DNA from 4 places in the Kitasatospora sp. NPDC059812 genome. Region 1 is predicted to be linked to each of the others. Evidence: riboswitches for the same ligand, from Rfam matches in the RefSeq annotation. Region 1 holds a riboswitch; each other region holds the start of a gene.

What was found. A riboswitch is a leader RNA that binds a small molecule or an ion and turns the genes downstream of it on or off. The one in region 1 is predicted to bind cyclic di-AMP.
Region 2: another riboswitch for cyclic di-AMP. It lies ahead of ACFV6D_RS33520 (M23 family metallopeptidase); the one in region 1 lies ahead of ACFV6D_RS31335 (peptidoglycan DD-metalloendopeptidase family protein).
Region 3: another riboswitch for cyclic di-AMP. It lies ahead of ACFV6D_RS22920 (transglycosylase family protein); the one in region 1 lies ahead of ACFV6D_RS31335 (peptidoglycan DD-metalloendopeptidase family protein).
Region 4: another riboswitch for cyclic di-AMP. It lies ahead of ACFV6D_RS00340 (NlpC/P60 family protein); the one in region 1 lies ahead of ACFV6D_RS31335 (peptidoglycan DD-metalloendopeptidase family protein).

The regions. Positions count from the first base shown of each region.
Region 1 is NZ_JBHWIO010000086.1:17,882-23,006, reverse strand. Features, by position in the region: gene ACFV6D_RS31350 (MarR family winged helix-turn-helix transcriptional regulator) at 1-340, shown strand, start outside; gene purB (adenylosuccinate lyase) at 491-1,921, shown strand; gene ACFV6D_RS31340 (MFS transporter) at 1,946-3,478, opposite strand; cyclic di-AMP (ydaO/yuaA leader) riboswitch at 3,791-3,973, shown strand; gene ACFV6D_RS31335 (peptidoglycan DD-metalloendopeptidase family protein) at 3,976-4,935, shown strand.
Region 2 is NZ_JBHWIO010000100.1:21,032-26,156, forward strand. Features, by position in the region: gene ACFV6D_RS33510 (GNAT family N-acetyltransferase) at 3-575, opposite strand; gene ACFV6D_RS33515 (hypothetical protein) at 618-1,607, shown strand; gene ACFV6D_RS33520 (M23 family metallopeptidase) at 1,669-2,502, opposite strand; cyclic di-AMP (ydaO/yuaA leader) riboswitch at 2,515-2,673, opposite strand; gene ACFV6D_RS33525 (alpha/beta fold hydrolase) at 3,015-3,842, shown strand; gene ACFV6D_RS33530 (TetR/AcrR family transcriptional regulator) at 3,935-4,504, shown strand; gene ACFV6D_RS33535 (PP2C family protein-serine/threonine phosphatase) at 4,725-5,125, shown strand, end outside.
Region 3 is NZ_JBHWIO010000047.1:58,870-63,994, forward strand. Features, by position in the region: gene ACFV6D_RS22920 (transglycosylase family protein) at 1-1,246, opposite strand, end outside; cyclic di-AMP (ydaO/yuaA leader) riboswitch at 1,233-1,393, opposite strand; gene ACFV6D_RS22925 (hypothetical protein) at 1,824-2,801, opposite strand; gene ACFV6D_RS22930 (DUF397 domain-containing protein) at 3,361-3,624, shown strand; gene ACFV6D_RS22935 (ATP-binding protein) at 3,998-4,519, opposite strand; gene ACFV6D_RS22940 (helix-turn-helix transcriptional regulator) at 4,938-5,125, shown strand, end outside.
Region 4 is NZ_JBHWIO010000001.1:71,893-77,017, forward strand. Features, by position in the region: gene ACFV6D_RS00330 (NYN domain-containing protein) at 1-1,219, shown strand, start outside; gene ACFV6D_RS00335 (NlpC/P60 family protein) at 1,420-2,454, shown strand; cyclic di-AMP (ydaO/yuaA leader) riboswitch at 2,793-2,942, shown strand; gene ACFV6D_RS00340 (NlpC/P60 family protein) at 2,953-4,098, shown strand; gene ACFV6D_RS00345 (C40 family peptidase) at 4,326-5,125, shown strand, end outside.

The sequences.
Region 1 (5,125 bases):
CTCCTCCTCGCAGGCCAAGGCGCTCGGCGCGGTGCAGGAGCCGGTGCCGATGCGGGCGCTGGCCGGACGGCTGGGCTGCGACGCCTCCAACGTCACCGGGATCGTGGACCGGCTGGAGACGCTGCGCCTGGCCCACCGGGAGGCCGCCGCCGGCGACCGCCGGGTGAAGATCGTCGTGATCACGGACGAGGGCCGGGAGATCCTGAACCGCATCCGCGGCGAGATGGCCCGCACCCACCAGGCGTTCGAGGCGATGACCGACGAGCAGCGGATCGCGCTGCACTCGATCTGCGGGCAGGTCCTGCCGGTGCTGGCCGGCCGGGCCGGCGCCGCCCAGTAAGCCAGCCCAGTAAGCCGCCCGGTAACGGACCGCGCCGCGCCCGGCGGGAGCCGTCGGGCGGGCCCGGTCGGAGCCGTCCGCTCCGGCCCGGGCCGTAGCCGCCCGATGCGCCGACGTTCCGGCTGACCTCGGCTGTTAGGCTTGCGAAGCGTGAGCGCGAAGCCCCAGATCCCCAATGTCCTGGCCTCCCGGTACGCCTCGGCGACCCTGGCCCAGCTGTGGTCCCCCGAGCACAAGGTGGTCCTCGAGCGCCACCTGTGGCTCGCCGTCCTGAAGGCCCAGCAGGACCTCGGTGTCGAGGTACCGGCGAACGCCGTCGCCGACTACGAGCGGGTGATCGACCAGGTCGACCTCGGCTCGATCGCCGCCCGTGAGCGGGTCACCCGCCACGACGTGAAGGCCCGCATCGAGGAGTTCAGCGAACTCGCCGGCCACGAGCAGATCCACAAGGGCATGACCTCCCGGGATCTGACCGAGAACGTCGAGCAGCTGCAGATCCGCCAGTCGCTGGAGCACGTGCGCGACCGTACGGTGGCCGTGCTGGTCCGGCTGGCCCGCCTGGCCGCCCAGCACTCCGAGCTGGTCATGGCCGGCCGCTCGCACAACGTGGCCGCGCAGGCCACCACCCTGGGCAAGCGCTTCGCGTCGATCACCGACGAGCTGCTGGTCGCCTTCCGCCGCCTGGAGGAGCTGATCGCCCGCTACCCGCTGCGCGGGATCAAGGGCCCGGTCGGCACCGCCCAGGACATGCTGGACCTGCTCGGTGGCGACACCGACAAGCTCGCCGAGCTGGAGCGCCGGGTCGCCGGGCACCTCGGCTTTGACAACGTGTTCATCAGCGTCGGCCAGGTCTACCCGCGCTCGCTGGACTTCGAGGTGCTCACCGCCCTCGTCCAGCTGGCCGCCGCGCCGTCCAGCCTGGCCAAGACCATCCGTCTGATGGCCGGCCACGAGCTGGTGACGGAGGGCTTCAAGGAGGGCCAGGTCGGCTCCTCGGCGATGCCGCACAAGATGAACACCCGCTCCTGCGAGCGCGTCAACGGCCTGGCCGTCATCCTGCGCGGCTACGCCTCGATGACCGGCGAGCTGGCCGGCGACCAGTGGAACGAGGGTGACGTCTCCTGCTCGGTGGTGCGCCGGGTCGCGCTGCCGGACGCCTTCTTCGCCTTCGACGGCCTGCTGGAGACCTTCCTGACCGTTCTCGACGAGTTCGGCGCCTTCCCCGCCGTGATCGAGGCCGAGCTGGACCGCTACCTGCCGTTCCTCGCCACCACCAAGGTGCTGATGGGCGCGGTGCGCGCGGGCGTCGGCCGGGAGACCGGGCACGAGGTCATCAAGGAGCACGCCGTCGCCTCCGCGCTGGCGATGCGTGCGGGTGGCCGCGAGAACGAGCTGCTGGACCGGCTGGCCGCCGACGAGCGGATCCCGCTGGACCGGGCCGGGCTGGACGCGCTGCTGGCCGACCGGCTTTCCTTCACCGGTGCGGCCGGCGCCCAGGTCGCCGAGGTGGTCCGCCAGGTGGAGGCCGTCGCCGCCGCCTACCCGGAGGCCGCCAAGTACGCGCCGGCCGACATTCTCTGACGGGCAGTACTTCCTGACGATTCGTCAGCCGGCTGAGGGCCCTGCCGCCGATCCGGTGGCGGGGCCCTCGTCCGTGTGGACGTGGCCCGGGTCGAGTGGTGGGGTGGTGCCGCAGGCCCACTCGCAGTCCGGCTCGGCCACCGGGCGGTCCACCGGCGCGAGCACGTTGCCGCGGACGGTGGCGAAGGCCGTCAGCCCGCCGGTGACCAGCAGTCCGGCGCAGATCAGCATCGCGGTGCGGAAGGCGGAGTCCACGGCGGACGGCACCCGGTAGGCGTCGCCGCTCAGCCCGGCGAGCGAGGGCAGCGCGGCGACCGCGAGCAGCCCGGCCGCGCGGGCGGCGGCGTTGTTGACGCCGCTGGCGATGCCCGCGTGCCGGACCTCGACGGCGGCCAGCACCGTCGCCGTCAGCGGCGCGACCAGCAGGGTCATCCCGCAGCCCAGCACCGTGACGGCGGGCAGCACGTCCGCCCAGTAGGAGGAGCCGGGGCCGATGCGCAGCATCAGCAGCACCCCGGCGGCGCACAGCAGCGGACCGACGGTGAGCGGGATCCGGGGGCCGATCCGCTTGCCCAGCCGCCCGGCGCGCGCCGACAGGGTCAGCATCAGCACGGTGATCGGGATCAGGGCGAGGCCGGAGACCAGCGGGGAGAAGCCGGAGACGATCTGCAACTGCACCACCAGCAGGAAGAACACCCCGCTGAACGCCGCGTAGACGCAGAGGGTGACCAGGTTGACGGCGGTGAACAGCCGGGAGGAGAAGAGGCCGAGCGGCAGCATCGGCTCGGCGGCGCGGCGCTCGACCGCGATGAAGGCCGCGCCGAGCAGCAGGCCGATCACGCCGGTGAGCCAGACCGCGGGGGACAGGCCTTCTCCGGCGGCGGTCAGCGCATAGGTGATCGCGCCGAGGGCGAGCGCGGCGAGCAGCGCGCCGAGCACGTCGAAGCGGCCGACGGCGCTCTCGTTCCGGCTCTCGGGGACGAACCGGGAGGTGACCGCGACCACGGCGGCCGCGAGCGGCAGGTTCAGCAGGAAGATCCACCGCCAGCCGGGGCCGTCCACCAGCCAGCCGCCGAGGAAGGGGCCGACCGCGGCCGACACCCCGCCGAGGCCCGACCACAGGCCGACCGCCGCCGAGCGGTCGTCCGGGTGGAAGACGGCTTGCAGCATGGCGAGCGAACCGGGGGTGAGCAGCGCCCCGCCGATGCCCTGGACGGCGCGGGCGGCGATCAGCACGTGGATGGTGGGGGCGGCGGCGCAGGCCGCGGAGGCGGCGGCGAACCAGAGCACGCCGATCAGGAAGACCCGGCGCCGGCCGTACCGGTCGCCGAGCGCGCCGCCGAGCAGGATCAGTCCGGCCAGGGTGAGCAGATAGGCGTTGAGCGTCCACTGCAGGGACGCGAGGGAGGCGCCGAGATCGGTGCCGATGCGGGGCAGCGCGACGTTCACCACGGTGCCGTCGAGCATCGCCATGCTGGAGCCGAGCACCGTCGCGAGGAGGACCCAGCGTCCCCGCGAGGTGCCCAGGCGCAGTGTTCCTGCTTCGGAGGTGGCCACGGGCCGATCCTGCGCCCGTGGGGCGTACGTGACAAGGGTCACCGGGGGGTGTGTCGGTGGGTGCGCGGTGCGTGAGCGGGTGGGTGCGCAGCGGTGGCGGAATCGGCGCAGCGTCGTGGATCAGTGGCGCCGGGTGAATGGATTGTGCACGTACGGTGCAGCCGATCATTCGGAGGGTCACCGCAGCTCGGGGGGTTGTTGCCGGTTCAAGTGATCGACATTGCTTCACCCGAACGGATGGGTTTTAGTTCAGCGACCGCCCGGCCAGTCCGGACGGATCCACCGGGTGGAACGCCGAATCCTGCCGCTGCCCGGTGGCTCGCACCGAACTCTGTACGGCAGGAGCGGGGGACCCACAGGTAAGTCGCCGGACCGGAAACGGCACGCTTTCGCGTACCCGGATCCAGGGCCGGCTAGGGGTGAAGCCGCATGTGCGGCCGGGCAACTCCAGCCCGAACCCGACAGCTCACCTCGCAGGCGTCGGAGAGGAAAATTCCATGCCTGCACAGGCTCGTCGTATCGCCCTGCCCCGCGCCGCCCGCATCGGGATCGCCACCGCCGTCACCGGTGTCTCCTTCGCCCTGCCGCTCGTCACCGCGATGAGCGCCCAGGCCTACCCCGCGCCGGCCGCCGCCGTCACCGCCGCCCCGGCCGCCGCTCCCGCCGACCAGGCCCAGGCCCCGTCGCAGGAGAGCTACCGCGTCGTCAGCGGCGACACCCTGTCCCGGATCGCCGACGCCCAGCACGTCGACGGCGGCTGGCAGGCGCTGTACGACCACAACCGCGAGGTCGTCGGCGGCAACCCGGACCTGATCTTCCCCGGTCAGCAGCTCGTGATCGCCGGCCAGGCCGCCCCGGCCAAGCCCGTTGCCCCGGCGAAGCCCGCCCAGCCGTCCGCCCAGGACGCCGCGCCGGCCACCACCGCCGCCAAGCCGCAGGCCCAGCTGGAGGTCCGGACCGAGGCGGCCAAGCCGTCCGCCCAGCTCCAGACCCAGCTGCAGACCGCCGCGCCGACCACCGCGGTCACCGCCGTGCCGGTCGCCGCCGCCTCCGCCTTCGTCGCCCCGCTGGCCAGCCCGAAGCTGGGCACCGCCTACGGCGTGGCCGGCTCGATGTGGGCCTCCGGCCACCACACCGGCCAGGACTTCGTCGCCTCCACCGGCACCCCGCTGCGCGCCGTCGGCAACGGCGTCGTGGTGAAGGCCGGCAACGGCGGCGCCTACGGCAACGAGGTCGAGATCAAGCTCGCCGACGGCCACTTCGCCGAGTACGCGCACCTCTCCTCGATCGGTGTGAAGATCGGTCAGGCCGTCAAGGCCGGACAGCAGATCGGCCTCTCCGGCGCGACCGGCAACGTGACCGGCCCGCACCTGCACTTCGAGATCCGCAACGGCTCGGAGTACGGCTCGGACATCAACCCGGTCGCCTACCTGCGGGCCCACGGCGTCGCGCTCTGACCAGTGCCGGATGCACCGGATGCACCGGATGCACCGGATGTGCCGGATGCGTCGGGTGAGGAACCACCGCTGCTACGGGGCGAATCGACCGCCCGGGATGGTCATGTCGGGTGACCGCTCGACCGGGTGATCGCCGCAGCAGTGGACATGGGCGCGGGACACGCCCAGGCCGGCCCGGGGGGGGGGGGGG
Region 2 (5,125 bases), on a different contig from region 1:
GGTCAGCCGGTCGCGCCGGTCCACTCGTCGGCGAGCAGCGAGTACAGGTACGAGTCGGACCAGGCGCCGCCCTTGTACAGGTCGTGCCGGACCCGCCCCTCCAGCTGGAACCCGAGCCGGAGGAGCACCTTGGCGGAGGCGGCGTTGTCCACGTCGACCCGGGCCGCCAGCCGGTGCACGCCGAGGGCCTCGAAGGAGAGCTCGCAGAGCAGGCCGGCGATCTCGCCCGCGTAGCCGCGGCCCCAGACGTCGCGGCCCAGCACGTAGCCGAGGTGGGCGGAGCGGTGCTTGCCGAGGGTGAGGGAGGCGTGGGCGATCGGCACGGCGTCCACCGGGTCCTCGGCGTCGTCGCGCCGGGTGACGGCCAGCCGGTAGGTGTCCCGCTCCGGCGCCATCGCCTCCTCCAGGTAGAGCTCGATCTGGTCGGCGCAGGTTTCGCGGTCGCGCGGCTCGAAGGGGAGGTAGCGGGTGACCTCCGGGTCGCCGAACAGCCCGTGCAGCGCGTCCACGTCGCCGGGGGTGTGGTGATACTCGCGGATGGCCAGCCGGGGGCCGGTGAGTCGTACGGGGACCATGGCAGCCGACCCTACTCCCGGCCAGCGGTTACCGTTCGAGCTATGAACGACGAAGACCTGCGGCTCGCCCCGCGCACCAGGGCCGCCGACCTGCTCGCCTGGGCGGCGGAAGAGGACCGCACCCCGGTGGCCGAAGCGCCGCTGCGCGCGGTGCTGGCCCTGCTGGAGCTGGGCGAGGGCAGGATGCACGACGGCTGGCCCGAACTGACCTCGAACGCGGTGGAGCACCTGCTGTACGAGCGGCTCTACCTGTACGTCCAACCCGAACCGGAGGCGGACCCGTTCGCGTACGGCGCCGCCGTCCGGCTGCTGACCGACCACCAGCGGGCCGCCAAGCGGCTCAACGCCAAGCGCCAGGAGCGGCTGCACGCCGAGGCCGAGTGGCAGGGCGAGGTCGCGGCCGGGCTGCTGCGCCGCGCCGACCTGGTGACCTGGCCCCGGCTGTACGCGCTGCTGCTGCACGCGTACGGGGCGGACGTCACGGATCCGGAGGCGGTGCGGGAGTGGCTGACCGGCTTCCGGGAGCTGGCGCAGGAGGAGCGGCTGGCCAGGTTCGCCGCACTGGCGCAGACCGGCTGGCTGGACGAGGTGGACGAGCAGGGCTGGAGCCCGACCCGGGTGATCTCGGTCGGCATGGCCACCGACGGCGCGCGTCGGCTGCTGGAGCAGGGCCTGATGCGGCGCAGCTACCGCAACCTGACCGAGCTGACCGCGCTGGGGCGGCCGATGCCGGACGAACTGGCCGGGGACTTCGGGGCGTTCGAGGAGGCGGCGGTGGAGGCCGCGCTCGACCTGTACGGGGAGTGGACGGTGCCCGGGCTGCCGCGACTGCTGGTGGAGGAGTTCCCGGACCTCGCGCCGGAGCCGGGGCAGGAGGAGATCGACGCGTACCTGGCGGGGCTGGCGCAGGAGGAGTTCGACGCCCGCCTGGAGGAGCTGGCGGGGCCGGCGCAGGAAGAGTCCGACGCGCACCCGGCGGGGCCGGCCGACCCGGCGGACCCGGCGGACCCGGCGGACCCGGCGCAGGAGTGACGCGGCGAAGCCCCGGCCGCCGGTGCCTTTCGGTTCCGGCGGCCGGGGCTTCGCGGGTGCGTCAGGGGTTGAGGCCGCGCTGCTGGAACCAGGTCTCCGGGTCGACGGGGGCGCCGCCACCGGGGCGGACCTCCACGTGCAGGTGCGCGCCGGTGACGTTGCCGGTGGCGCCGACCTTGCCGATCTGCTGGCCGGAGCCGACCTTGCCGGAGCCCTTGATGATCGAGGAGAGGTGGCAGTACCAGATCTCGGTGCCGTCGGGCAGGGTCTCGACGATCCGGTAGCCGTACGAGCCGGACCAGCCGGCCGAGGTGATGGTGCCCTGGCCGACCGCGTAGACGGGGGTGCCGGTGTCGGCGGCGAAGTCCAGGCCGGTGTGCAGGTGGGCCCAGTAGCGGGCGCTCTGGCCGTAGTGGGCGGTGAGGTGGTAGTCGCGCACCGGCAGGGTGAGGGCGGCGGCCTTGGCCCGCTCGGCCTCCTCGGCGGCCCGCTTGGCCTCGGCCTCCTTGGCGGCGGCCTTGGCCTCCGCCTCCTTCGCGGCCTGGACGCGGGCGTCCTCCTCGGCGGCGGTGCGCTGGCTGTCGGCCTGCAGCTGGATGCGGGCGGCGAGCGCGAGGCCGGGGTCGGCGGAGAGGGCGACCGGGGTCTCGTCCGGGGTCTCGATGGCGGGGGCGGCGGCCGGGGTGGCGGAGGCGAAGCCGGTGGCGCCCAGGGTCGCGGCGACGGCGGTGACGCCGAGCAGCGGGGAGGTCCCACGGACCTGACGCGGCATCCGGTGCCGGTTGGTCTCGGCGTCCGGGCCCGCGTACTCGGGGCCGTCCGGGCCGGGGTGGTCGAGGAGCCGGGTACCTGCTGCGAGGCCGGCCGGGTGTGCCGGGGTGTGCGTCGACGCCACGGAGGCGCGCTCCTTTCCTTCCTTCGCGCCTACCGGGTTAGCTGACGGGTTCGGAGCAGGAAGGTCTCCTACGGCTGGGCCGAAGCCCCGCCGATTCACCCCAAGGAACGTGGTTCCCCGGCTCCCTGACCTGCCCGGAGGCCGGTCGGCGGGATTAGGCGACGGCGCACGGTGCCGTCTGGGTACGGCGTTGAGGACCGCGCTGCGTTATCAAACGTTAATCCTAGGAGGCCCTGATTCCAAGCCGTTCGCCCGGGACGACCGGAGACAGGCGGGGCACTCTGGGACGCGAAGGGCGTTTTGTCCCCCTTGGGCCCCTTGGGCACGCTTGAACACCATTGACGCCACCTCACGTGATCGGACGTCAACGGACGGCCCTTCATTCAGGCACTCACCACTGACCTCCCCCGCCCCACAGGGTGCGAAGGCTTGACGGCTAAGGCTATTAGCCTTAGCTTTATGGCTATCGGCAGCACGCCGAAGCCCGCACCGGCAGCCCCCGGAGGCCCACCATGAACGCCACCAGCGCCCCCACCACCCAGTACCTCGACGTCACCGGCGGCCGCCTCGCCTACGACGACACCCGGCAGGGCGACGGCACCCCCGTCGTGCTGCTCCCCGGAATGCTCGACACCCGCGCCGCCTACCGGCACCTCCACCCGCTGCTGGCCGCCGCCGGCCGCCGGGTCATCACCATGGACCTGCGCGGCTTCGGCGAATCCTCGATCATCTGGGACGACTACTCCCCCGCCGCCATCGCCACCGACGTCCTCGCCCTGCTCGACCACCTCGGCATCGGCCGCGCCGTCCTGGTCGGCAACTCCTACACCGGCGCGACAGTCGTCAAGGCCGCCGGCGACGCCCCGGAACGGGTCGCCGGCATCGCCCTGATCGACGCCTTCGTCGAGAACCCCCCGCCCGGCGCCCTCATGCGCGGCGCCCTCCGCGTCATGGGCGCCCTGACCGTCCACTCGCCCGCCTTCTGGGGCCTCTACCACCGCAAGCTGGCCTACCCGGGCGCCAAGCCCGCCGACTTCGACACGTACGTGGCCGGACTCGTCGCCGCCATGCGCACCCCCGGCCGAAAGACCGCCACCCGCGGACACGTCGGCGGGGACTCCGCGCCCGTCGGCTGGACCGCGGCCGTCCGCTGCCCCTCGCTCGTCATCATGGGCAGCAAGGACCCCGACTTCCCCAAGCCGGAAGCCGTCGCCGACCGGCAGGCCGCCGCGCTCAACGCGCGGAAGGTCATGATCGACGGATCCGGGCACTACCCGATGGCCGACAACCCGCAGGCCACCGCCGGCGCCCTGCTGCCCTTCCTCGCCGAACTCGCCTGAGCCCCGCCCACCCCGTCCGCCCACGTCAGCCCCGCCCCCACGCGCCGCCCCGCCCCGCCACGTACGCCTTCCACCGACGGAGAGCCCACACCATGCCCCGAGTAGGACTCACCCCCGAGCAGGTCGTCGACCACGCCCTCGCCCTCATCGACGAGCAGGGCGCCGACGCCCTCACCCTGGCCGCCGTCGCCGCCCGGGCCGGGGTCGCCACCCCGTCGCTGTACAAGCACGTCAGCGGCGGCCTCACCGAACTGCGGCGGCTCATCGCCGTCCGGGTCACCGAGGAACTCGCCGACCGGCTCGCCGAGGCCGCCGTCGGCCGCAGCGGGGACGACGCCGTCGCCACCGTGCTGCGCGCCTACCACGCGTACGCCACCGAGCACCCGCACCGCTACAACGCCCTCCCCCAGGCCCCGCAGCCGGACGACGACCTCACCCGCGCGGCCGGCCGGCTCGTCGGGGTGATCATCGCCGTCCTGCGGGAGTACGGCCTCGACGGCGCGGAGGCGATCCACGCCGCCCGCACCGTCCGCTCCGTCGCCCACGGCTTCGCCTCCCTCTCCATCGGCGGCGGCTTCCAGCTCGCCGAAGACCTGGCCACCACCCAGAGCCGCCTCATCACCCTCCTCACCACCGGCCTCCGCACCTGGCCCACCCCCTGAGACACCGGCCACCGCACCGGCCGCGGCACGACCCGCCCGGCCTCCCACGACGACGGAACGGCCAGCGCCCCGGGTGACACATGCGCGAGAAGTCGGACCCGCCGACTTCCCGTGCGGCGGGCAGGCAGCGGCCTGGGGGTGGTGGGGGTGGACGGGTTAGTGTGGCCGGGCTGACTGGTGGTCATGACAGGGGACCGCCGACCCCTTGGCGGAGGTCCACGTGCCCGCACCGATAGCGAGGGCGCGGCGGTGGTACCTGCGGCTGCTGGACGGGAACGCCCGGGCCGCGCGGTACGCGCTGGGGGTGCTGCTCGGGGTGACGGCGGTGCTGAGCGTCCTGCCGATCGTGCTGCCGTACAGCTGGCCGCCGTCGGCGCTGGTGCTGCCGCTGGTGGTCGGCGGGCTGCTGTTGCGGCGCGGGCAGCTGCTGGTGCTGGTGTGCGCGGCGCTGGCCGGCGGGGTGCTGGGGGCGGTGGTGCGGGATCCGCTCGGGGTGCGGATCGGGGTGACGCTGGTACTGGCCGCGACCGCGGTGACGGTGCTGGCCGCGAACCGGTTCCGGCACCGGCTGGGTCTGCGCGGGACGCAGGGCGATTCGATGCTGCTGGAGCTGGCCGAGCA
Region 3 (5,125 bases), on a different contig from region 1:
GCGAGACGCGGGTGCTGGCGGCGGCCTGGTCGGCGGCGACGCGTGGGACGGAGACACCCGCGGCGCGCAGCGCGGCCTGGGTCAGGCCGGAGCAGTCCCAACCGCCGTTGCCGGTACCGCCGTAGACGTACGCCTGGCCGACCTTCGACTGGGCGAAGGAGACCGCGGCGGCCATGCTGCCGGTGGCGGCCGGGGCCTGAGCGGGGGTCTGCGCCTGGGCGGCCGGCTTGGAAGCCGGCTTGGCGGCCGGGGCCGGGGCCGGGGCCTGCGGCTGGGCGGTCGGCTTGGCGTTCACGGCGGCGCCGTTGGAGGTCTGGCCGGACTTCTGCGAGCGGTCGAACCAGGTGAAGTCCGAGCCGGACTGGTCGGTCTGAGCCGACTGCTGGGCCTGGCCGCCGTCCTTGAACGAGAGGCGCTGGCCCGGGTAGATGGTGTCCGGACCCTCGGTCAGGGTGCCGCGGTTGAGCTCGTACAGCCGCTGCCAGCCGCCCTGGAGGTTGTGCTTGTCGGCGATCGAGGACAGCCAGTCGCCGGAGGCGACGGTGTAGTCGTCGCCCTGGGGCTGGGCGCTGTTCTGGGCCTGGTTCTGGCCCTTCTGCGCCGAGGTGCCGTTGGCGGAGTCGGCGGGGGCCTGTGCCTGGTCCTGGGCCGGTGCGGCCGGCTTGGCGGGCTTCGCGGCCGGGGTGGCCGGGGCCTGGCTCTGCGCGGGCTTGGCGGCCGGGGTGGCCGGGGCCTGGCTCTGCGCGGGCTTGGCGGCCGGGGTGGCCGGCTTCGCGGCGGGCTTGGTGGCGGTCGAGCTGGCAGCCGAGCCGGTGGTCGAGCCGGCCGAGGTGTCGACGGCAGCCGCGGCGCCGCCCTTGGTCAGGCCGGCCTGGACCGAGCACACCGGCCAGGCGCCGGGGCCCTGCGAGGCGAGGACCTTCTCGGCGACGGCGATCTGCTGGTCCTTGGTGGCCTGGTTGGCCTGGGGGGCGTACGCGGTGCCGCCGAAGGCGGCCCAGGTGCTGGAGGTGAACTGCAGGCCGCCGTAGAAGCCGTTGCCGGTGTTGATGCTCCAGTTGCCGGTGCTCTCGCACTGGGCGACCTTGTCCCAGGTGGCGACGGAGGCGGCGGAGGCGGTGCCGGAGGTGAGGCAGGGGATGGTGAGGCCGACGCCCGCGACGCCGATGGCGGCGATCACGCGTCGGGTACGACTGGACAGACGGGTGCCGTTGGTGGGCAGCATGAAGACGCAGTCCTCTCCCACGCCTGCGAGGTGAGCTGTCGGATTCGGGCTGGAGTTGCCCGGCCGCGCTGTGGGCGCGGCTTCACCCCTAGCCCTGGATCGTTCCGGGGAACGGTCCGGGGCGACTTACCTGTGGGTCCCCCGCTCCTGCCGTGGTGCGTTTTCGCGCTGCCAGGACATCCGACGGCAGGACTCGGCGTCGCGGATGAACTGGGTTCGTGTGGCCACGAACGGGGAGCACGTTAAGCAGACTTAAGTTCAAACTGCAAACACCTGTGACGCGCATCACGGTTTGGCGAGAACGGTCGTTCCCCTCGCTCGCCATGATCGAAAATGGCCGATTTCCGGCAATGCCGCGAAGGGCGTGCACAACTGTCTGTGCTTCAGGAGGCGGGTGACGGCGGGTCGGGTCCCCCGGGGGCCGCCCGCCGAGAAGGAGGTGCGTCCACACTGTGGCCGTCGGGGGATGGATCGAGCGACGGCGAACAAATGCGGATAGAACGGACATCGCACCTATTCGCCCTTTAACTCCCTTACGGGACAAGCAGGAAGGGCCCGGAACGGCTACGTTCCGGGCCCTTCACGCGTGCGGTGACCGCTACTGGCCGGCCGACTCCTCGGTGGCGGTGCGAGCGGCGTGGGCGGCGTGACCGCCCCGGCCGGAGTGGTCGGCGTGCGCGCCCTCGGCGGTCTCCGCCGCCTCGGCCTCGGCCTGCGCCAGGGCCTCGGGGGAGGGTGCCGGCAGCGCGGCCAGGTAGGTGGCGGCGATCAGCTGGCCGACCGTCGGGTAGGCGCCCAGCGGCGCCGCGGACGGGCAGCCGGTCTCCTCGGCGGCCGTGGCGAGCAGTTCGGAGTCGGCCTCCGGCCCGATCACCAGCGGGGCCAGCGCCGGGCGCTGGGAGCCGGTCTCCTTGAGGTGGTTGACGGCCGCGGCGACCGAGCCCGGCACGTCGAGCGCGGCGGGCACGACCGGGACGGCCAGTCGTGCCGCCAGCAGGACACCGGTGATGCCGGCCGCGGCAGCGGCCTCCTCGCCGCCGACGGTGGTCAGCACGACGCCGTCCGCGGCGGTCGCGATGGCGAACAGCCGGGCCCGGTCGGCGCGTGCCAGACCGGCCTCGGACAGGCGCACGTGCACGGCCTCGGCGAGCAGCGGGTGCGGGCCGAGCACGTCGGTGACGGGGGCTCCGTACTCCGCGGCGAGGGCGTGAAGTTCGGTCAGGAATCCGTGCGGGCCGGGTACCAGCGGCACCAGGACCGGCGCGGGCAGGCCCGCCTCGGCGGCCATGGCCAGCAGTTCGGCGACGGTGCGGTCGTCACTGTCGACCCCCTGGGCGGCTTCGCCCGGGAGGTAGCCGACGGCGGTCTGGATGCCGCTCTGCTCGCTGCGGACGATCGACAGCAGCTCCTCGACGACCGAGCGGGACTCGGGCCCGGCGGTCGCGGGCACGGCGAGCACCAGGGCCGGGGAGCCGGCCGGGATCTCGGGGCGCTCGGGGCGGCGGTGGCGCCCCCGCGCACGGGAGCCTGGAGTGCGGACGGGCAGTGGCGCGCCCGGGATGGCTGCGGTGCTCATGCCGGAGATCGTAGGACATCGGCCCGTCAGGCCTGCATTCGGCTGCCGTTCGAGTTTCACGTGGTCATGGCGGGTGCGCCGCGTTCCCGCCGTGTCCGTCCGGGCGGTTTGCCCGCAATCCGGACATATCTCACCCAGCCTTCGAGCGATCACCGCTCGTAGCCCTGACGTGTCCGACGGGGCGTCGAGTTGCCTGTGTGGCGCGTGAGATGTCTCACAGCCAGGAGGTCGCCTGACGGAGCGTCACGGCAGCGCGACTCCGGGCGTCTGAAGATCAACATTCAGCGGGGAACCGCTCACGGCCGGTTATCGAGAATCTGGCGATTCACTCGGCTATGTCCGTTTACGTACCGTCAGGAGAAGGGCCCGTGAAGAGTTCCGAACTGCCGGTGAAAGGCCTCGTGCACCTGCAATGTCCCGTGCTGATGCACGTGCACAGCAGCTATCATCGCGTCAAGTGAGGCGTTGTGCCGGGCCGGTACGGGGCCGGTCCGTTCGTTCGGCGGGTGCCGGGAGCGCCGCGCTGGACGACCACTCCGGAGCTCTTCGGGAGATTTCTATGCACGACTCGCAGGACACGCACGGCTCGTACGACACCTACAACGGGATGGCGGCCGCCGACCTCAAGGGGGTTCTCTGGCAGAAGAGCCTGCACAGCAACTCCCAGGGGAACTGCGTCGAGTTCGCGGCCCTGCCGGGGGGCGATGTGGCGATGCGCAACTCGCGCTTCCCGGAAGGGCCGGCGCTCATCTACACCCGGGCCGAGATCGCCGCCCTGCTGCTGGGGGCCAAGGACGGGGAGTTCGACCACCTGGCGGTCTGACCGGCCGCCGTCCTGCCATCGGGGGGCCGTCGTGGGTGCTGACACCGCGACGGCCTTTGTCTTGTCCGGGGCCGGTCCGGGGCCACGCGACGGGCGTTCTCCCGACGGGCGCTCTCGCGGCCGACCGCACGCAGGCGCGGCGGGTGGTCCCGCGCACGGTTGGGGGCCCGGACGGGGGTCGGGCCGCCGGGGTGTCCGGCCGTCAGTCCGGCCGGCTCGTCCGGGGGGCCGGCCCGGCAATCGTCGTGGGAATCGTCCTGAGGACTGAGCCGGAGCCCGTGGCGCACCTGCGCCAGGCCCGTCGAGCCGCCCCGCGGAGCCCGGGGTGCGGTCCTCCCGGGGCCTCCCTCGGCCGGCCGCGCGCCGCCTGGCGCTAGGCCGAGCGCCGGTGCCGTCCACCGAGTTCGGAACCGGTGGCCGGCTCCGCCTCGAACAGGGCCCAGACCACCTTGCCGCTGCCCAGCGGGTGCCAACCCCAGGAGCGGCTGAAGGACTCCACCAGGTGCAGTCCGCGGCCGGACTCGGCGACGAAGTCCGCCTCCCGGGCGACCGGGCCGATGCAGCTCGGGTCGCTCACCGCGCAGACCACCTGGGGAGAGCGGTGGACCAGGCTTATTCGGATCGGCAGCCGGCCCTCGGGGGTCGGCTGTATGGGAAAGTCGTACTCGCCCTGGGCGCCACCCGCAGGGTCGGGTCGTGCGCCGATCGCATGCCGCAGTGCGTTGGTCACCAGCTCCGAGGCCACCAGCGCGACGTCGTCGAACAGCTCCATCAGGCCCCAGCGCTGAAGAGAGGTTCTGGCGAAGTCGCGCGCGGTTCTGACGGCTTCGAAGCGAGGAGCGAGCGTACAGGTGACCACATGGGGGTCAACCGCCAAAGCCGTACCGGTGCTCATGAAGAGCTCCTCCCATAAGGGGGCGGACACGGCTGGACCCGCCGGGGTCATGCCGGTCACCTCCGACTCGCTCGGCCGCTCGGCCGCCCCCTCGACCAGCGCGCGCGCACACGATCCCCCGGTGGCGCGGGGGAACGCTGCCGGGTCGGTGCACGGAGTCGCGCGTGGGGTCGACGCGGAGCCCGCGGGATTGCCAGGGATGTGCAGGTGCACGTGCACCATGGTGGTGTGCGCTCACTGCAGATGCAAGAGTCGATTCACGTGCAGTCGCACTATTGGCATATGCAAGCGCCGGATGCACGTGCATCCTGGTGTGTGGAGTGTGGAACTGATAGGAACATCCGTCAGTATCGGCACCGTGAGCGCTCAACTGATGGCAGACTGTGCGCTGTTTGCCCTAGGTGGAGGTTTCGACCGCATGACCACAGTTCAGCCGGGCGGCGGCTCGATGGTCCGCCGGATCCTCCTCGGGTCTCAGCTGCGTCGCCTGCGTGAGACGCGCGGCATCACGCGCGAGGACGCCGGCTACGCGATCAGGGCCTCGGAGTCCAAGATCAGCCGCATGGAACTCGGCCGCGTCAGCTTCAAGGAGCGCGACGTCGCCGA
Region 4 (5,125 bases), on a different contig from region 1:
GCTCCCGCAGAGCCTGCGCCAGTACGTCAAGTTCACCCCGGCCCGGCGGGCCAAGTACGCGGCCACGGCGCTGGCCGCGGCGCTGGAGTCGGAGCCGGCGTTCCGGGTGCGGATAGCGGAGCGGTTGAGGCTGGGCCAGCCGGACCTGGTGAAGGCGTTGGAGTCGGGCAGCGTCCCGGGCGCCGCCGATCCGATGGACGTCGCGGCCGCCGCCTACCTGGTGCGGTCGGCCGGCTGGAGCCGGCTGGTGGCCGAGGCCGGGGAGGAGGCCGAGCGGGCCGGCGCCGAGGGTGCGGCCGCCGAGGCCACCCGGCTGGTGGAGAAGTTGCAGGCGGAGCTCGCCGAGCTGCGGTCAGCGGCCCGGGCGGACCTGGAGCGGCAGCGTGCGGAGTCCGAGGACGTCCGCCGGGAGGCCGAGTCGCTGCGGAAGAAGGTGCGCTCGCTGGAGAGCGACACCCGCCGGGCGCAGGCCGAGACCAGGCGGCTGACCGCCGAGCTGGAGGCCGCGAGGGCGCAGGCGGCCACCGAGCGCGGCGCTGCGGAGTCCGAGGCGCGGCGGCTGCGGCACCGGGTCGGCGAGCTGGAGACGGCGGCCGAGCAGGGCCGCCGGTCGGCCCGCGAGGGCCGCAGCGTCGAGGACATGCGGCTGCGGCTGCTGCTGGACACGGTGCTGCAGTCGGCGCAGGGGCTCCAGCGGGAGCTGGCGCTGCCGGTCTCCCAGATCCGGCCGGGGGACCTGGTGGAGGCGGTGGTGCCGGGGGCGGCCTCGCCGCACGACGTGGCCCGGCGCGGTCTGGCCGACGACGATCCGGCGCTGCTGGACCAGTTGCTGGCGATCCCGCAGGTGCACCTGGTGGTGGACGGCTACAACGTGACCAAGACGGGCTATCCGACGCTGCCGCTGGAGCAGCAGCGGATCCGGCTGCTGGGCGGGCTGGCGATGCTGGCCCAGCGCACGCAGGCGGAGGTCACCTGCGTGTTCGACGGGCAGGACCTGGACGTTCCGGTGATCATGGCGCCACCGCGGGGGGTGCGGGTGCGGTTCAGCCGGACCGGCGAGACCGCGGACGAGCTGATCCGCCGTCTGGTGCGGGCCGAGCCGCAGGGGCGTCCGGTGGTGGTGGTGTCCACCGACCGGGAGGTCGCGGAGGGCGTGCGGAAGGCGGGCGCGCGCCCCGTGGCTTCCGTTCTGCTGCTGAACCGGCTGGCGCGGCCCTGACGGCTGCCTCGACGGAATGACGCCTGGTCAGCGCCCGGTTTGCGGCGGTGTGCACATCCGGTGAAGCCTGCGGGGGAAGTGGAGTTCACGCCTTCGGGGGAGTGGCAAAACCCGTGGATCTTCCCTAGGGTGTGGCGTCAAACCTATTTTCCGGATTCTCACCTGATCGGGTGAGGCCGATGGAAGAAGGAGCAATTCCCTTGGCCTCCCACCGCCGTCCCAAGCAGCCGAGCCGCGCCCGGGTCTCCGTGCTCACCGCTGCCGCGGCGACCGCGGTCGCCCTCTCCGCGCAGGTCGCCGCGCACGCCGCGCCCCAGCCCAGCAAGAGCGACGTCAAGGCGCAGATCGACCAGCTCCAGCAGGACCAGGAGCAGGCGGCGGAGAAGTACAACGGCGCTAAGGAGCGGGCCGACCAGCTCCGCAAGCAGTCCGACCAGCTGCAGGACAAGGTGGCCCGCAGCCAGGACGAGATGACCCAGCTCCAGACCGGCCTGGCCGGCGTGGCGGGCGAGCAGTACCGCACCGGCGGCATCGACCCGTCCGTCCAGCTGATGCTCTCCTCGGACCCGTCCGGCTACCTGGAGAAGGCGTCCAGCGCCCAGCAGGCCAGCGCCAGCGAGTCCGAGGCGCTCAAGGGCCTGCTGGACCAGCAGCGTCGGCTGGACCAGGAGAAGTCCGAGGCCGCCGCCGTCCTGGCCTCGCTCGACTCCACCACCAAGGACCTGAACCAGGCCAAGACGGACGTCAACCAGAAGCTCAAGGCCGCGCAGGATCTGCTGAACTCGCTCAGCGCCTCCGACCGCGCCGCGCTGCGGGCCCAGCAGCAGCAGGACGACCGCGCCTCGCGCGGCAGCGACCGGGCCGACCTCGGCAGCCTCCCGCAGGCCGGCGGCTACGCGGGCGTGGCCGTCGCCAAGGCGATGAGCAAGCAGGGCTCGCCGTACGTGTGGGGCGCCACCGGCTCGACCACCTTCGACTGCTCGGGCCTGATGGTCTGGGCGTACGGCCAGGCCGGCGTCTCGCTGCCGCGTACCTCGCAGGAGCAGGGCAACGTCGGCACCAAGGTCACGCTGGACCAGGCCCAGCCGGGCGACCTGGTCATCTACGGCCCCGACCGGCACCACGTCGGGATGTACATCGGCAACGGCATGGTGGTGCACGCGCCGCACACCGGCGACGTGGTGAAGGTGATGAAGGTCGACGCGATGCCGATCAACACGATCCGCCGGGTCTGACGGCCCGACACGCCCGAAGGGCCCCGTCCGGGCCTGTGATCCACGCCACCCTCCGACCGGGGGTGGCGTTCGGGTTTTGTCCGCCGTGCGAGTCCCCGGTGAAGACTGATCAGCTTTGCGTACGGCGGTGATCACTATGTGTCATATTCACAAAAGAACTTTGGTCTTCTTCCGTCTTTTTTCTGACAAGGATTTGAACGGATCACGGTTCAGTTACTAGGGTCGTGCCCCGAACCACCGCACTCCCGATCGCCCAGCCAGGGTGACGGCGGTGGTTTCCGTCGAGTTCGTGACGCAGCGGGGCGGGCCCAGTGCCTGCCCGACGGGGAGCCCAGCAGTCGGGGGTGCTGTCGAACGGAGCCGGGGAACCACGTTCCTCCGGGGTGAATCGGCGCCAGGTCGGCCGGTGGAACGGCCGTGAGGCGTCGTAGGGCACGCTTCCGGCCCGAACCCGTCAGCTCACCCGGTAGACGGCGTAGGAAGAAGGAGTCCGCCTTCGTGGCGTCCCATCGTCGTCCCAAGCCCGCTAGTCGCACCCGGGTCTCGATCATGACCGGCTTCGCCGCCGCGGCCGTCGCGCTGTCCGCGCAGTCCGGCGCCCACGCCGACCCGCAGCCGACCAAGGACCAGGTCAAGGAGCAGGTCGACCAGCTCAACGAGCAGGCCGAGGTCGCGACCGAGAAGCTCAACGCCGCCCAGGAGAAGCAGCAGCAGCTGCAGAAGCAGGTCACCGACCTCCAGGACCAGGTGGCGCGGCAGCAGGGGCAGGTGACCGACCTTCAGGGCGGCCTGGCCGAGATCGCCGGCGAGCAGTACCGCAACGGCGGCATATCGCAGACCGTCCAGCTGATGTTCTCCGCCAGCCCGGACACCTTCCTGAGCCAGGCCGACACGCTGAACCAGGCCGGCGGCACCCAGAAGGGCCAGCTCAAGCAGCTCCAGGACGAGCAGCGCAAGCTCGACCAGGTGCGCTCCGAGGCCCAGGGCAAGCTCGCCGAGATGGAGACCACCACCCAGCAGCTGAAGAGCGCCAAGGACGAGGTCCAGGGCAAGCTCAAGGCCGCGCAGGACCTCTTCAACACCCTGTCCGAGCAGGAGCGCCAGGCGATCCGCGCGGCCGAGGAGAAGGCCGCCGCCGAGGCCAAGGCGAAGGCCGACGCCGCCGCGAAGGCCGCCCAGCAGCAGGCGGCGGCCCAGCAGGCCGCCGACCGCTCCTCCCGCGACAACAGCCGCACCGACCTGAGCGCGTCGCAGGCCCCCGCCGCGCCGGTCACCAAGCCGAGCGCCGGCAGCTCGCGCGGCGCCGCGGCGCTGTCCATCGCCGCCTCCAAGATCGGCAGCCCGTACGTCTACGGCGCCTCCGGCCCCGGCTCCTTCGACTGCTCGGGCCTGATGGTCTGGGCGTTCAACCAGGTCGACGTGGCGCTGCCGCGCACCTCGCAGGAGCAGGCCCACGCCGGTACCCGGATCGGCACCGACCTCTCCCAGGCCCAGCCCGGCGACCTGCTGATCTTCTACGGGGACGCCCACCACGTCGGCATCTACGCCGGCAACGGCCAGGTGCTGCACGCGCCCAAGCCCGGCGCGTCGGTCCGCTACGAGGCGGTCGGCAACATGCCGCTGACCTCCATCGTGCGGGTCTGATCCTCGCGCAGGCCCTCCCAGGCCCGGCCTTCCACCACGGAAGGCCGGGCCTGCGGCTTTTCCGGCGCCTCGGACTGATGTCCGATTACGGGTCAAATATTCGGGTTGGCAGGGGTTTGGACTCGGTTGCCCGGACTCGCTAACGTCTGCCACCGGACTCCGCTTCCAGGGCCGCCCGCGTTGGTGCGGCGGCGGGGCCCCACCGCCGGATCGGAGCCGCTGCCGCCATGCCCGTGCACCGTCGTCCCCAACTGCTCGCCCGTGCGCTGGTGCTGACCGCGGCCGCCACCACCGCCCTGGGCGTGACGGCGGGCGGCAGCGCCCAGGCCGCCCCCGCCGTGCCGGACACGCCCACCCGCAAGGACGTCAAGGCGCAGGTGGAACAGCTCTACGGCGAGGCCGAGCAGGCGTCCGAGAAGTACAACGCCGCCCTGGAGACGCAGCAGCGCCTCCAGGGCGAGACGACCGTCCTCCAGGGCGAGATCGCCGTCGCCCAGGAGCAGCTCAACCAGTTGCGCGGCGACCTCGCCACCGTGGCCGGCGCCGAGTACCGCGGCGGCGGCATGGCCCAGACCGTCCAGCTGATGCTCTCCACCGACCCGGAGGGCTACCTGTCCCGGGCCCGCACCCTCGACCAGGCCGCCGAGCGGCAGCAGGAGACCCTGCACGAACTGGCCACCCGCCAGCGCCGGCTCGACCAGCGCCGCACCGAGACCGCCGGCAAGCTCGCCGAACTCGACCAGGCCCGCCGCTCGCTCGCCGACAGCAAGCAGCAGATCCAGCAGCGGCTCACCAAGGCCCAGCGGCTGCTGAACAGCCTGGGCGTCGCCGAGCGGGCCCGGATGGCCGCCCAGGACGCCCAGGAGGCCGAGCAGCGCGCCACCCGGGGCACCGACCGGCTGGACCTCGGCACGGCCCCGCCCGCCTCCGAGCGCGGGGCGGCCGCGCTGGCCGCCGCGGTGCGGATGATCGGCTCGCCCTACCTCTACGGATCCACCGGGCCCCGCGCCTTCGACTGCTCCGGTCT